DNA from 2 places in the Promicromonospora sp. NPDC057138 genome. Region 1 is predicted to be linked to the other one. Evidence: riboswitches for the same ligand, from Rfam matches in the RefSeq annotation. Region 1 holds a riboswitch; the other holds the start of a gene.
What was found. A riboswitch is a leader RNA that binds a small molecule or an ion and turns the genes downstream of it on or off. The one in region 1 is predicted to bind thiamine pyrophosphate.

Region 1 (7,063 bases):
CGACCGCGGCACCCCGCTGGTGTGCGTCGACCGGACGCCGCGGGGCATCGAGACGGACTGCGTGGTGACGGCGAACGTCGACGGCGCCCGGGACGCCGTGCGCCACCTCGTCTCGTACGGGCACCGGCGGATCGCCTTCCTCGGCGACCTCGAGCGCCTCGAGACGGCGCGCCTGCGGCGCGAGGGCTACCTCACCGAGCTCGCGGCGGCCGGGATCGACGCCGACCCCGCCCTGATCGTGCTCGGCCTGCACGACGACGCGACGGCGACCGCCGTCGTCCGCACCCTGTTCGCGCTCCCCGACCCGCCCACCGCGATCTTCTCCAGCCAGAACCTGATCACCATCGGGACCATCCGGGCCCTGCAGCAGCTCGGCCTGGAGCACAAGATCGCCCTGGTCGGGTTCGACGACGTCGAGACCGGCGACCTCATGAAGCCCGCGATCACGACCATCGCGCAGGACCCGGACCGCATCGGCCGCCTGGCCGCGGAGCGCCTGTTCGCGCACCTCGACGGGGACCTGAGCCCGGCCCGCCAGGTCGTCGTGCCGACCCGCCTCGTCGTCCGCGGGTCGGGTGAGATCCCCGGGCCGGCGTGACTGCGGGGTCGGGCCGGGATGTCACAGCACTTCCGGCCCGAGGTTCACCGCGCCTGGGTGAGCTCCTCCGGGTGCAGCACCGCGTCGACGAGGGCGCCGTTGCGCCACACCGTCACCTCGGTGCGCCGCCCGATGGCCTCGCCCACCATGAGGCGCTGCACCTCCGTCGTGGTGACGACCGTGGCGCCGTTGATGGCCACGAGGATGTCGCCGGTACGGATCCCCGCCAGGTCGGCCGGGGATCGCGCGATGACCTGCGCGACCCGGATCCCCGTCGGGGCGCCGACCCGATTCGCCACCGGCTCGGGCAGCACCACCGGCGACCCGGCGATGCCCAGCCACGCGCGCCGCACCCGGCCGGTGCGGACGAGCTCGTCGATGATCGCCCGGGTCGTCGTGTTGATCGGCACGGCGAGGCCCAGGCCGATGCCCGCGACCGCGGTGTTGACGCCGACGAGCCGGCCACGCGTGTCGGCGAGCGCCCCTCCGCTGTTGCCCGGGTTGAGCGCCGCGTCGGTCTGCACCACCTCGTCGATGATCCGCCCGGCGCTGGTCGGCAGCGACCGGCCGAGCGCCGACACGATGCCGGCGGTCACGCTGCCGGCCAGGCCGCGCGGGTTGCCCAGCGCGACGACGAGCTGCCCCACCCGGAGGGTCGCTGCGTCCCCGAGCGTGAGGGCGGGCGGGATGTCGTCGTCGGCCCGGAGCACCGCGAGGTCGGAGAGCGGGTCGCGCCCGACCACCCGCGCGCCGACCTCCGAGCCGTCGCCGAAGGCCGCCCGCACGTCGCTCGCCGACTCCACGACGTGCGCGCTCGTGAGCAGCAGGCGGTCCCCGGGGATGACCGAGGCGCTCCCCGCGCCCGCTCCCCGGACCGTCCGCACCGAGACCGCCGCGACCGACGGCAGCACCGCGTCGACGACACGCACTATCGAGGCCGAGTAGGCGTCCATCGCCTCGTGATCGTCGGTCACGTTGTCGTCCGGCTCGTGGTCGCCCAGCTCGTGATCGCCCATAGAACCCATCACACACGCACGGCGACCCTGGCGGGAAGGGATTCGCCCAGGGCAGATATGCGGACCTCAGGTCGCCTGGTCCACCGCCCGGTCCAGCTCGCGCTCCCACGCGAGCATGCCGCCCTCGACGGACCGGGCCGCCAGCCCGGCGTCGCGCAGCCGGAGGGCCACGCGGGCCGACCGGACGCCGGACCTGCACAGCACGTAGACGGGCCGGCCCGCCGCCCAGGCGGCGACGCCGGCGACTGCCGCGACGGCGTCGTCCCCGGCGAAGGCGCCCGAGGGGACCACGCGCGCTCCCGGCAGAGCGGCGAGCTCCACCTCCCACGGATCGCGGACGTCCAGCACCGCGGGCTCGGCGCCGTCGGCGCGCAGCGCCGCCAGCTCGCGCACGGGCACCGCCGCGCCGTCCGCGCCGTTCGCGCCGTCCGACGGCGGCAGCCCGCAGAACGCCGCGTACGGGTCGACGCCGCCGGCGCCGGTCAGCAGCGCCCTGACGGGCTCCCGGGCGGGATCGCGCCGGACGGCGAGCTGCCGCCAGGTCAGGGCGAGCGCGTCATACATCGCGAGCCGCCCGAGCAGCGTCTCGCCCGCCCCCGTGACGAGCTTGATCGCCTCGGTCGCCATGACCGAGCCCAGGGTGCCGCACATCGCACCGAGCACGCCGCCTGCTGCGCAGTCCGGCGACGCGCCGGGCGGTGGCGGGTCCGGGAACACGTCCCGGTAGGTCACGCCACTGGCGCCGTCCGGCGGCGTGCCCCAGAACGTGGCGACCTGCCCCGTGAACCGGTAGATCGCACCCCAGACGCACGGGATGCCCAGCACCTCGGCGGCGTCCGAGACGAGGTAGCGGGTCGCGAAGGCGTCGGTCCCGTCGAGCACCAGGTCGTAGCCGGACAGCACGTCGAGCGCGTTCGCCGTGGTCAGCCGCTCCCGGTGCTCGACCACGTGGACGTGCGGGTTGACCTCCACCAGCGCGTCCCGCGCCGACGCCGTCTTGGGCAGCCCCAGGTCCGAGACGCCGTGGATCACTTGGCGCTGCAGGTTCGACACCTCGACGGCGTCGTCGTCGACAATGCCCAGCGTGCCCACACCCGCCGCGGCGAGGTAGAGCAGGGCGGGGCTGCCCAGGCCGCCCGCGCCCACCACCAGCACGCGCGCGTTCGCGAGCCGGCGCTGGCCCTCCGGGCCGATCCCCGGCAGCACCAGGTGGCGGGCGTACCGGGCGAGCTCGTCGCGGCCCAGCTCGCGGCCGGGCTCGACCAGCGGCGGCAGCGCGGTCACAGCGCGAGGTCCAGGTTGTTCCCGACCAGGTTGTCGCCGACGGCGACCAGCCCGTCGACCGGGGACGACGCCAGCGCCCGCTCCCGGCGCGGCGGCCGGCCGGCGCGGGCGGCGTCGTACCCCGCCTCGACGGCGAGCCGCATGGCGTGGGCCATGCGCACCGGGTCCGCGGCGCGGGTCACCGCGGTGGCAAGCAGGACGCCGTCGCACCCGAGCTCCATGGCCAGCGCGGCGTCCGACGCCGTGCCGATGCCCGCGTCCAGGATCACCGGGACCGACGCCGCGGCCGCTATGACCTCGATGTTGCGCGGGTTGGCGATGCCGAGCCCGGAGCCGATGGGCGAGCCCAGCGGCATGACCGCCGCGCAGCCCACGTCCTCAAGGCGGCGCGCGATGATCGGGTCGTCGTTGGTGTACGGGAGCACGGTGAAGCCGTCGTCGACCAGGGCCTTTGCCGCCTCGACCAGGCCTATCGGGTCGGGCAGGAGCGTCACGTCGTCGGCGATGACCTCCAGCTTGACCCAGTCCGTCTCGCACGCCTCCCGGGCGAGCTGGGCGGTGAGCACCGCCTCGCGGACGGAGAAGCAGCCGGCCGTGTTGGGCAGGGCACGGATGCCCAGGCGCGCGAGCAGGCCCCAGACGGAGGGGTCGCCGGAGCGGGCCGGGTCGTCCGACGGCCGGGGCCGGGACACGCGCCGCATCGCGACGGTGGTCAGCTCCGTGCCGGACGCTACGAGCGCGTCCTCCAGGCCCAGCAGGCTCGCCGCTCCCCCGGTGCCCATGACCAGGCGCGATCCCAGCGGCGTGCCCGCGATGGTCAGCGGTGCGTCGTCCATGGTCAGCCTCCCTGCACTGCGGTGACGACCTCGACGCGGTCTCCGGGCCGGACCGTGGTGGTGCCCCAGGCGCCGCGCGGCACGACGGCGTCGTCGAGCGCGACGGCGACGCCCTGCGGCGCGCCGTCGACCACGAGGCCGGGCAGCAGGCGCGCGACCAGGTCGGCGACGGGCAGGGGGCTGTCGAGCGGGTACGGCTCGCCGTTGACGAGGGCGGCCCCCGGCGCCTCGGCGATCGGCGCTCCGGCGGCGCCGGGCGACGCGGACGGTGCTGCGGCCGCGGACGGTGCTGCGGTCATGCTGTGCCTCCTCGAGTAGTGCTGTATGCGTCGGCGAACCGGCGCGGGTCCGCGAACCGGGCGGCGGCCTCGACGGCCGCGATGGCTGCTGGGCCGTCCGGCGCCACGCCCAGCGCCTGGTCGACGGCGGCCGCCGTCAGCGCCGTGAGCAGGATCCCGTTGCGGTGGTGCCCCGTGGCCAGGTAGAGGCCGTCGGCCGCCCAGCCCAGGATCGGCGCGTTGTCGGGGCTGCCGGGCCGGGACCGGGTGACGGTCTCCAGCAGCACGGCGTCGTCGAGCCCGGGCAGCAGGGCGCGCACGTCGCGCAGCAGCGCGAAGACGTCGCCGGCCCGGGTCAGGTGGTCGTCCGCGCGCTCGTCCGACGTCGCGCCCACGACCACCTCGCGCGTCCCGTCGGGCCGGACCGGGCGGGGCACGGCGTAGACGGGGCGGCCCTGCACGGTGCCCCGCACCACCACCGCGGGCGCCCGGTCGACGTCGGCGGCCAGGCGCAGCGTCGTGCCGGGCACCGGGCGGGTGGGGGCTCCCGCGAACAGGGAGCCGCTCGCGTGCCCGGCGGCCAGGACCACGGTCCCGGCGGCGTAGGCCGTGCCCGCCTCGTCGAGCGCGCCGACGACGGCGTCGTCCGCCCAGGTCAGCGAGACCGCGGCGCGCCGCACGAGGATCTCGTGCGCGGCGACGGCGGCGGACAGGGCCACCTGCACGGCACGCGGGTCCACCCGATGGTCGCCCGGGACCCACGCCGCACCCGCCACCCGCGGCCCGACGCCGGGCTCCCGCAGCCGCGCCTCGTCCGGCGCGATCTCCGCCGAGCCGAGGCCCCACCCGCTGTGCAGGTCCAGCAGCCGGCGCAGCGCGACCAGGTCGTCGCGGTCGTAGGCGAGGGCGAGCGTGCCGGCGGTCTCCAGGCCGACGGCGCCCGGCGGCAAGCCAGCCGCGCGCTCGAGTGCCTCGGCGAACGCCGGCCAGAGGGCGAGCGAGGCGGTGCCCAGCCGCGCCTGCCCCTTCTCGCCGAAGCCCGCCTCCATGACGGGCGCGAGCATGCCGGCGGCGGCGTGGGTGGCGCCGTCGCCGGGCGACGGGTCCAGGACGACGACGCTCGCGCCGGCCTCCACCGCGCGCCAGGCCGCGGTCAGGCCGACGATGCCCCCGCCGATGACGAGGACGTCGCACACATGACTGCTCACAGTTCTGCTCCCTTCGCTGGCATGACCCAGATCAGGTTCGACGGTCGGCGCCCTGCGCCCTCTCAGCCCCGTCCGGGGCTCCCGTGCACGCGACAACGATAGCCCTACACTCGCGGTCGTGGACCCCCGTACCCGGCTCGCCGACGCCCGCCTGTATCTGTGCACGGACGCCCGTCAGGACACCGGCGACCTCGAACCCTTCCTGCACGCGGCGCTGGAGGGCGGCGTCGACGTCGTCCAGCTCCGGGACAAGTCCCTGGAGGCGGCCCGCGAGGTCGAGCTGCACGCGCTCGTCGCCCGGGTGGCCGCCGAGCACGGCGCGCTGTGGGCGGTCAACGACCGGGCCGACATCGCGGGGCTGACCGGAGCGCCGGTGGTGCACATGGGCCAGGGCGACCTGCCGCCCGGCGCGGTGCGGGCCCTGCTGGGCGACGGCCCCGTGCTGGGCCGCTCCACCCACTCCCTCGACCAGGCGCTGGCCGCCGAGGCCGAGCCCCGCGTGGACTACTTCTGCGTCGGGCCGGTGTGGGCCACGCCGACCAAACCGGGCCGCGCCGCCGTCGGCCTGGACCTGGTGCGCGACGTCGCCGCCCGCGAGCCGGCCACGCCCTGGTTCGCCATCGGCGGGGTCGACGCCGCCCGCCTCGACCAGGTGCTCGACGCTGGGGCGCGCCGCGTCGTCGTCGTCCGCGCCATCACGCGGGCGGACGACCCCCGGGCCGCGGCCGCCGCGCTGCGCCGCCGGATCGCGGGCGCGGACGGGTAGAGCCCGATGTTGCCTGGCACCGTATCCGCTCCGTTACTCTTGGCCTCGCCATGAGCCTGACACGTCGCCCCTCCTCGCTGCTCGCCGACCATCGGCGCTGGTCAGCGAGCGTCCTGACGGTCATGCTCCTCGTGCTCGCCGTCCTCGGCGCGCAGGTCCTGTGCGGCGTCCACCTGAACGAGCAGGCCGCCGGCCACGCGGACGAAGCCGCCGTGCAGAGCCCGGGCCTGTGGCCCGCCGCCGAGACGACCGTCGCCGAGGCGCCGGACGTCGAGGCAGCCCTCGCACCTCCGGACGACGGCGCCCATGGCTGTTCCGACCACCGCTCGCTGACGGCGCAGGGCGACCCGGTCCGTCAGCCGCCGCCCGGGCCGGCCGTGATGCCGGAGCTCGCCGCGCAGTGGCTCGTGGCCGACCTGGCACACCGCGAGCCCCCGGTCCGGTCGAGCGTGACCGACGCCGCGGCGCCGTCGCTGACCGCCCTGGGGATCTCCCGGACGTAGACCACCACATCCCGTCGGCGCCACCCCTGGGTGCCGGCGGCTCCAGCGCGCCCCGGAGCGGGGTCGCGCGTGTGGTTCTACTCCGATCAGAAAGGTCCCCGCTTTCATGGAGCCCAGCTTCAACCCGACCAGTACCGCACCTGGCCGCGGTCGGCACCGGGCGGCCCGCCGCCCGGTCCTGGCCGACGTCGCCCGAGCCACCTCCGAGCAGGTCAGCGCGTTCGCCGGCCGCACCGCCGTCGTCGCGGCGGCCGGTTCGGGCGTGCTGCTGTCCTTCGTCGCCGCACCCGCCGCCCAGGCCGCCCCGGCTGACGCGGTCAGCACGTCGCTGGCCGGCACACCCGTCCAGGGCACGCTCAACGCGACCGACCTGAACGCCCTGACCGCGCAGGCCCGTGAGACGGTCGCCGCCGCGGGCGTCGTGGCGGTCGCACCCGATGCGGAGCTCAAGGTCGAGAAGGCGGCGGTCTCCGTCGTCTCGGCCGCGGAGAACGAGGACTACCAGGCACAGCTCGCCGCCGAGGCGGAGGCCGAGGCCGCCGCGGAGGCCGCGGAAGCGGCCGCCGAGGCCGCG
Region 2 (7,063 bases), on a different contig from region 1:
CCAGATACGTGATCGGCGCTTCGGCTGCTTCGGACCAGTCTGTGAAGCTGGTGGTGGCCATGCTCCAGCCGTTCTGGCTGGCGGTCGTCATGAACACGTGGTACTTGCCGTCGGCGAACACGACAGTCGGGTCCTTGACTCCGAGCGACGGGTGCTCCTCGGTGGGCTGCGGCACGATCACAGGGTCGCTGGACGACCACTCGAACGTCGGCTCCACCTCGAACAGCGAGACGTCGTCGACGTTGAAGTCCATGAGGTTCGCCGCAGGGTCCGCGGAAGGATCGGGCACCCATGGTGTCTCGATGAAGACACGTGCGCCCGTGACAACCTGCTCCTCGGGAATCGTGAACGAGCCCTTGACGGTCGTCCACTGCCCTCTCGTCGCGACCGCGCGAGCGACGTTGATGTATCGATCGCTGTAGGCCAGCGTGAGGATGAACTCCTTGGTGTCCGGGCCAGAAGTGAACTTCACTGTCGCCGAGATGTCGTACGACGACCCGGGCGTGAGCTTTCCGCCGAGGTCCTGCCAGGGGCCGGACGACGTGCGCGTCCGCTCGGTCACCTTCAGGCTCGCCGCTCCGCTCGCAGCGACCTCCGTGTCGGTGGAAAGCACCCCACCATCCGGACTCGTCCAGGGTGCGACCCCGTTCTCGAACCCTCCGTTGCTCACCAGATCGGTGCGGACGACGCTGGCCTCGGCGCCCGACGGTGGCACGGCCAGGCCGGCCACGACAAGGGCGGCGGCGATCACGGTCGCGCCGAACCATCGAACTTTCATCGGTCTCACATGCATGACCAGCTCCTTTGCTGAGTGTTGCTGTTCCCGGCTCATCGCGCGCCCAGCGCGACGTCGCTGTCAATGGGTTCGTACAGACCGGCTGTCGCATGTTACCGGGAACAACAATTGTTTCGAAAGGGCGCCAGCGATTCGGTTTCGTCACCTCGCTGATGGATGAAAGTTGCCAGACCCGACCTTTGTTCCCGTTAACATGCCTGGAACGTGGTCCACAGACGGAACGCGACGAAGGCAACGATGCCGACCGAGGTCGCACGCGAAGCCTGAGGAGCGAATCGACAGCCTGGGGCTGATCGCTGATTCGGCACGGCTGACGCCGACCGAGAAACTGGAGTAGACATGAAGATCACCAAGGGAACCGCGGTCCGTTGCGCGGCAGGCATCCTCGGCGGAGTGCTGCTGGCAGGCGTTGGCGGCGCCGCCGCCTTCGCGGCGTGGCCGGACGAGGAGGACAGCTCGGGCGTCGACGTCAAGGTCGACATCGCCCCCGTGGCGGGCGGTGCGCTGAGCCTGACCGTCGACGGCACCGAGTCCGTGCTGACCGAGACCGGCTCGACGGCCACCTACCGTCAGTTCACCGGTGCCCTGCCGAACGTGACGGTGACGGACACTCGCACCGACGTGCCGGCCGGCGTGTACTGGTACGTCACTGGTCAGGCCGGTGACTTCACGGGGGCCGCCGGGCAGCCGAGCATCACGCCAGACCACCTCGGCTGGACGCCGGCGCTGGTGACGACCGGCAACGGCGAGGTCACCGCCGGCGATGCAGTCGCCACGTCGAAGGATGACCCGACGCCGCCGGTGCCGAACAACGTCGGTCTCGTCGGTCAGGAGATGCTTCAGCTCGCGCTCGACTCGGCCGAGGCGAAGGCCGCGGCCGGGCAGTGGACGGCGAACGCGGACCTCGTCCTCAAGACCGACGTGAACGTCGCTCCGGGCAGCTACACGTCGCTGCTGACACTGTCACTCTTCGAAGACGCGTTCTGAGCACCATCCGAACGAGGGGCTGGGTCCGGGCGACCGGCCCAGCCCCCGACCACCTGATCGGTATTCCCGTGAAATCTGTGCGACTCCGCCGTGTGCTGGTGAGCGTGCTGGCCGCGCTTGCCCTACTTGGCGCACCCGCGGCGGCTGGCGCCGAAGACGACGCGCCGATCTCGTGGTCGGTGACGCCTGCCGACGGATCCGGACCGGACGGGCGCTTGTTCGTGGAGCACGCGGTCGACCCCGGTGAAACCGTGGAGGACGATCTGGCGGTGCGCAACCTCGGCGCCGAGCAGGTCACTTTCCGCCTTTCCGCCGCTGACGGCTTCTACAACGCGAACGGCCGATTCGACATGCTCCGATCGGATCAGGAGTCGGTGGCGGCCGGAACCTGGATCAGGCTGCCGGACAGCGTCATCGTGGCACCGGGGGCGACAGCGGTGGTTCCGTTCTCGTTGACGGTCCCCGCGGATGCGGAGCCGGGCGATCATGCTGCAGGCATCGCCGCGTCCGTGATCTCCGGAGCGCACGGCGACGGCACCGGGGTGGGCGTGGAGAGCAGGGTCGGCTTCAAGGTGATGACGCAGGTCACCGGCCCGCTGATGCCGGCGTTCTCCGTCGAGCAGGTGCAGACCGACTACCTGCTCTCCTGGAATCCGTTCCGCGCCGGAGACATCGCGATGACGTTCACCGTGGTCAACACCGGGAACACCCGGCTGATGGTCGAGGGCGTGCTGGACGTGGCCGGCCGGAGAGTCGCGTTCCCCGCCGAGGGGGAGCGTCGAAGCGAGATCCTGCCGGGGGAGGAGAGACCGTACGCCTTGGCCGTCGACGACGTCTGGCCGTTGTTCGGCTTCCCCGCCGACCTCACGGTCGCACCTGTGGTGTCCTCCATCGCCGATGAGACGGCCGCGGTCCCACCCTCGGCCACCGCCCACTTCGTCTGGGCCATGCCCTGGCCCCAGCTGCTGACGCTCGCCGGCGTCGCCCTGCTGCTGATCGCGCTGCTCTGGAACCGCGTCCGTTCGCGTCGGCGGCTCGACACCCTCATCGAGAACGCCGTGGAGCGGGGACGAGCAGAGGCGCGCGCGTCGGACGCGGCCGAGCGCCTGTGACACATCCGCCCGCGGACATCAACGCACCTCCCGAGGCGGCGCCGTGGATGCTCGGGTGACGATCTCGGTCGGGATCCGTGTGAACGCGGGGATCTCCCGTTCCTCGATCGCCGCACGCAGCATCTCGACCACCGCGACACCGAGGGCATGGAAGTCCTGGCGGATCGTGGTCAGCGGCGGCAGAACGTGACGGGCAAGCGGGACATCGTCGAAGCCGACCACACTCAAGTCGTTCGGGACATCGAACCCCTTGTCGTGCAAACCGTGGATGAGCCCGACCGCCATTTCGTCGTTCGCAGCGAAGACGGCGGTGTAGTCGGGCAGTCGATCCAATCCCATCGCGAAGTCGTAGGTGAAGTCGGCGCTCCAGTCGCCCACCACGATCGGACGTTGGCGGATGCCCCACGACTTCGTCCTGAAGTGAAACGCGCGCTCCCTGGCACGCGCGTCGAGCCAATCGAGCGGACCGGAGATGTGCAGGATGTCTCGGTGTCCGAGCGCCACCAGATGGTCGACGAGCAGCATCGTTCCGGCCTGCTGATCGATCGACACCGTCAGGAAGGTGGGGTCGGCGTCGGCCTTCACGACGAGCATCGGCACGTTGATCACCACCCGACGCAGCGCCGCCACCGATGAGGATCGCGGCGCGATCACGCACAGCGCGTCGATCCCCTGCATCATCAGACTCTCGACCGCCGCCTGCGGTGACAGCCCGTCACCCTCGTGCAGTGGGATCTGAGCAACGGAGTAGTCCGCACCGCGCGCTGCCAGTTCGATGGCGCTCAGGACGCTGGTGGGTCCGAAGGCCCCGGAGCTGTCGACGATCACACCGATGCGGCGGGATCGCTGCGTCGCCAGTGCGCGGGCCGCGAGATTCGGCCGGTAGTCGAGCTCCTCGATCGCCTCGAGCACCCGCCGACGCGTGTCCGGCTTGATGTTCGGGTGATCGTTCAACACGCGAGACACCGTCATGTGCGACACCCCGGCGATCACAGCCACCTGCCGGATGTTGGGCTTGTGCGATCCGACGCTCACCATACGCACCTCCGTCGGCCGCACCTGCAGTGATGTTGCCGAGAACAGCTCCGTAGACGCAATCGTCGTGCTTCAGTCAACCATCTGGAAGATCGCATCGGCACGAGCGCCGTCGGTGACGATGGGATCCACCCAGGCTTGGAAGTTGCGATGATGCAGATACCTGTCGGGGATCCGCACAACGTTGACCGCCGCGGCCGCGGTCAACGTGCCAAGTCCGAGTTGATCGTATCCCGGATGTCTGCCAGGGCGGCAAGGTGGACCACTGGGGCGGTGGCTGGGTCGGGTTCAGTAGGCTCGGGCAGGCCCGGACCCCGGCGTCGCTGTTCTACCAGGGCGACGGCTCGTAGTCCTTGAGGAAGCAGCCGTACAGGTCCGTCCCGGCCTCGCCCTGGACGATCGGGTCATAGACGCGGGCGGCGCCGTCGACCAGGTCGAGGGGCGCATGCCAGCCCTCGGCGGCGATCCGCAGCTTCTCCTGGTGCGGGCGCTCGTCCGTGATCCACCCGGTGTCCACCGCGGTCATCAGGACCCGGTCCTTCTCGAACATCTCCGCCGCGGAGGTCCGGGTCAGCATGTTGAGGGCGGCCTTGGCCATGTTGGTGTGCGGGTGTCCCGCGGACTTGTAACGGCGGGAGAACTGCCCCTCCATCGCCGAGACGTTGACGACGTACCCGCGTCGCGCCTTGGATGTCGCGGCCCGCATCGCGGGCCGCAGCCGGGAGATGAGCAGGAACGGCGCGATCGCGTTGCAGAGCTGGACCTCCAGGAGCTCCAGCGGGTCGACCTCGTCGACGACCTGGGTCCACGAGTTGGTCGTCTGCAGGTCGGGGAGAAGCCCGCCGGCATCGACGGCCGTGCCGGCCAGGTGGGCATCCAGGGAGGCCGAGCCCGCCCGGAGCGCCAGCGCCGTCAGGGACGCCGCGGTGTGCATCGCGACGGCGTCGTCCTGCGACTGCCCCTCGTGGTGGGCGACCGACAAGGCGGTCAGTGCCCCCGCTATCGCGGCAGGGTGCGCCTCCGAGACGTGATCGAACGTGACCATCTCCGGCTGTTCCAGCCCGTGGGGAAGCGGGGCGACCGGCGACGACTCGCCCGCGACGAGCTGCGAGTAGGCACCCGGGGACCGGCGGACCGTCTGGCAGGCGTTGTTGACCAGGATGTCGAGCGGGCCCGCCGCGGCGACGTCGTCGGCCAGGGCGATCACCTGGGTGGGGTCACGCAGGTCGATGCCGACGATCTTGAGCCGGTGCAGCCAGTCGGCGGCGTCGGGCATCGCCGAGAAGCGGCGCACCGCGTCCTTCGGGAAGCGGGTGGTGATGGTGAGGTGAGCGCCGTCGCGCAGCAGGCGCAGCGCGATGTACATGCCGATCTTCGCCCGGCCCCCGGTGAGCAGGGCGCGGCGGCCGGTCAGGTCCGTGCGCTGGTCGCGCCGCGTATGGCTCTTCGCGGCACAGGCCGGGCACAGCCAGTGGTAGAACGAGTCGACCAGCGTGTAGTCCGTCTTGCAGATGTAGCAGCCGCGGGCGGTGCGCAGCTCCCCGGCGAACGCCCCCGGCGCGGTCGAGACCAGCGGGATGCCGGCGGTCTCGTCGTCGATCCGCGCCGCCGAACCGGTCGCCGTCTGCTCGATGACGCTCCGGTCGTGCGCCTGACGCTCCTCGCGGATCGCGGCCTTACGGGACTTCTTGAGCAGCTTCCACATGTAGCCGGTCGCCCGTTTGACCGTCTGGACGTCGGGATGGTTGGGCTCGAGGTCCTGGAGCCGGCCCAGCACCCGAAGGGTGGTGGCGAGCTCGTCCGGGTCGATCCCCGCTTTCGTTGGCACGCCGTAGGGTAACCGGCGCCCGGGCCTGGCGCCCGGCTCGGTCCACGTCAAGCGCCATCGCGGCTTGCCCGACGGAGGCTGCCCGTCAGGGCATGAAAGGACCTGCGAGGCGATTTCCCTTCGCCGGCATTGTCCGGATCAGGTTGTGGGGGTCGCCAGCCGGCCTTTCGACCTTCTGACCTCTCAGCCTCTCGGCTCCCTCGCCTGTCTCGCAGGCCAACAACCACTTTGCCCCTGCCCGGGCTGGTTGGGTAGGGACTTTAGTCCCTAGTTTCATGCCAAGATTCGTGGGTGGAGATGACGGACGTCACGCATGCGATCGCAGCTGCGACGTCGGTCGCCGCATCGCTGGATCTGCCAGCGAACGATGCGATCGTTCTCCACAACTCGAACAAGCTGGCACTGCGGCTGACGCCATGTGACGTCTTTGCCCGGGTCGCTCCTCTGGGGCAAGAGGTGGCACAGCTCGAAGTCGAGCTCGCTCAACGGCTCGCCGACGTCGGAAGCCCGGTGGGCCGGTTGGAGCCGAGGGTGGACCCGCGTGTGTACACGCGCGATGGCTTCGCAGTGACGCTGTGGACCTACTACGAGCCCGTGACACCCCACATCTCACCGGCCGACTACGCCAAGGCGCTGGAGCAGCTCCACGCCGGCATGCGCAAGGTCGACGTGCCGAGCCCGAGGTTCACGGACCGGATCACTGAGGCGGAAGAAATCGTCTCCAACCCGGACCGCTCGCCGGAGCTTGCCGACGCGGACCGCGTGTTCCTCAGCGGCACTCTGGCGAGCCTGCGACGAGCGATCGGCGGCCGCGGCGCCGTGGAGCAGCTGCTCCACGGCGAGCCGCATCCAGGCAATGTGCTCAGCACGAAGAGCGGCCCTTTGTTCATCGACCTCGAGACGTGCTGCCGCGGACCCGTCGAGTTCGACCTCGCCCATGTTCCGGAGGCGGTCTGCGAGCACTACCCCAGCCTTGACCAAGAACTGCTGGACGAGTGCCGGCAGCTCGTCATCGCGATGGTCGCCGCCTGGCGTTGGGACCTTGACGACCAGTTTCCGAATGGGAGGCGATTCGGGGTGGAGCTTCTGCGCTTGCTACGCGAGGGTCCTCCGTGGCCGACACTCGACACAGTGACCAGGCAACTCGATGGCCTGTAGATCCTGGCGAGCGGGTAGAAAAAGTTATACCGTTGATCCATGAAGACAGCGATCAGCCTCCCGGACCACACTGCGGAGCGCTTCGACCACATCGCGCAGAAGCACGGCATGACGCGGTCGGAGTTCTACCGGCGTGCCGCTGAGCAC

Region 2: another riboswitch for thiamine pyrophosphate. It lies ahead of ACFT2C_RS09420 (SDR family NAD(P)-dependent oxidoreductase); the one in region 1 lies ahead of thiO (glycine oxidase ThiO).

What each region holds. Positions count from the first base shown of each region.
Region 1 covers NZ_JBHUUX010000095.1:3,652-10,714, forward strand. Annotated here, with positions in the region: gene ACFT2C_RS27440 (LacI family DNA-binding transcriptional regulator) at 1-598, shown strand, start outside; gene ACFT2C_RS27445 (S1C family serine protease) at 643-1,614, opposite strand; gene ACFT2C_RS27450 (ThiF family adenylyltransferase) at 1,681-2,898, opposite strand; gene ACFT2C_RS27455 (thiazole synthase) at 2,895-3,734, opposite strand; gene thiS (sulfur carrier protein ThiS) at 3,737-4,033, opposite strand; gene thiO (glycine oxidase ThiO) at 4,030-5,220, opposite strand; TPP riboswitch at 5,212-5,315, opposite strand; gene thiE (thiamine phosphate synthase) at 5,339-5,986, shown strand; gene ACFT2C_RS27475 (hypothetical protein) at 6,037-6,489, shown strand; gene ACFT2C_RS27480 (C40 family peptidase) at 6,596-7,063, shown strand, end outside.
Region 2 covers NZ_JBHUUX010000010.1:65,606-72,668, forward strand. Annotated here, with positions in the region: gene ACFT2C_RS09400 (non-reducing end alpha-L-arabinofuranosidase family hydrolase) at 1-793, opposite strand, end outside; gene ACFT2C_RS09405 (hypothetical protein) at 1,136-1,783, shown strand; gene ACFT2C_RS09410 (hypothetical protein) at 1,861-2,895, shown strand; gene ACFT2C_RS09415 (LacI family DNA-binding transcriptional regulator) at 2,914-3,933, opposite strand; gene ACFT2C_RS09420 (SDR family NAD(P)-dependent oxidoreductase) at 4,259-5,758, opposite strand; TPP riboswitch at 5,855-5,968, opposite strand; gene ACFT2C_RS09425 (phosphotransferase family protein) at 6,056-6,916, shown strand; gene ACFT2C_RS09430 (ribbon-helix-helix protein, CopG family) at 6,956-7,063, shown strand, end outside.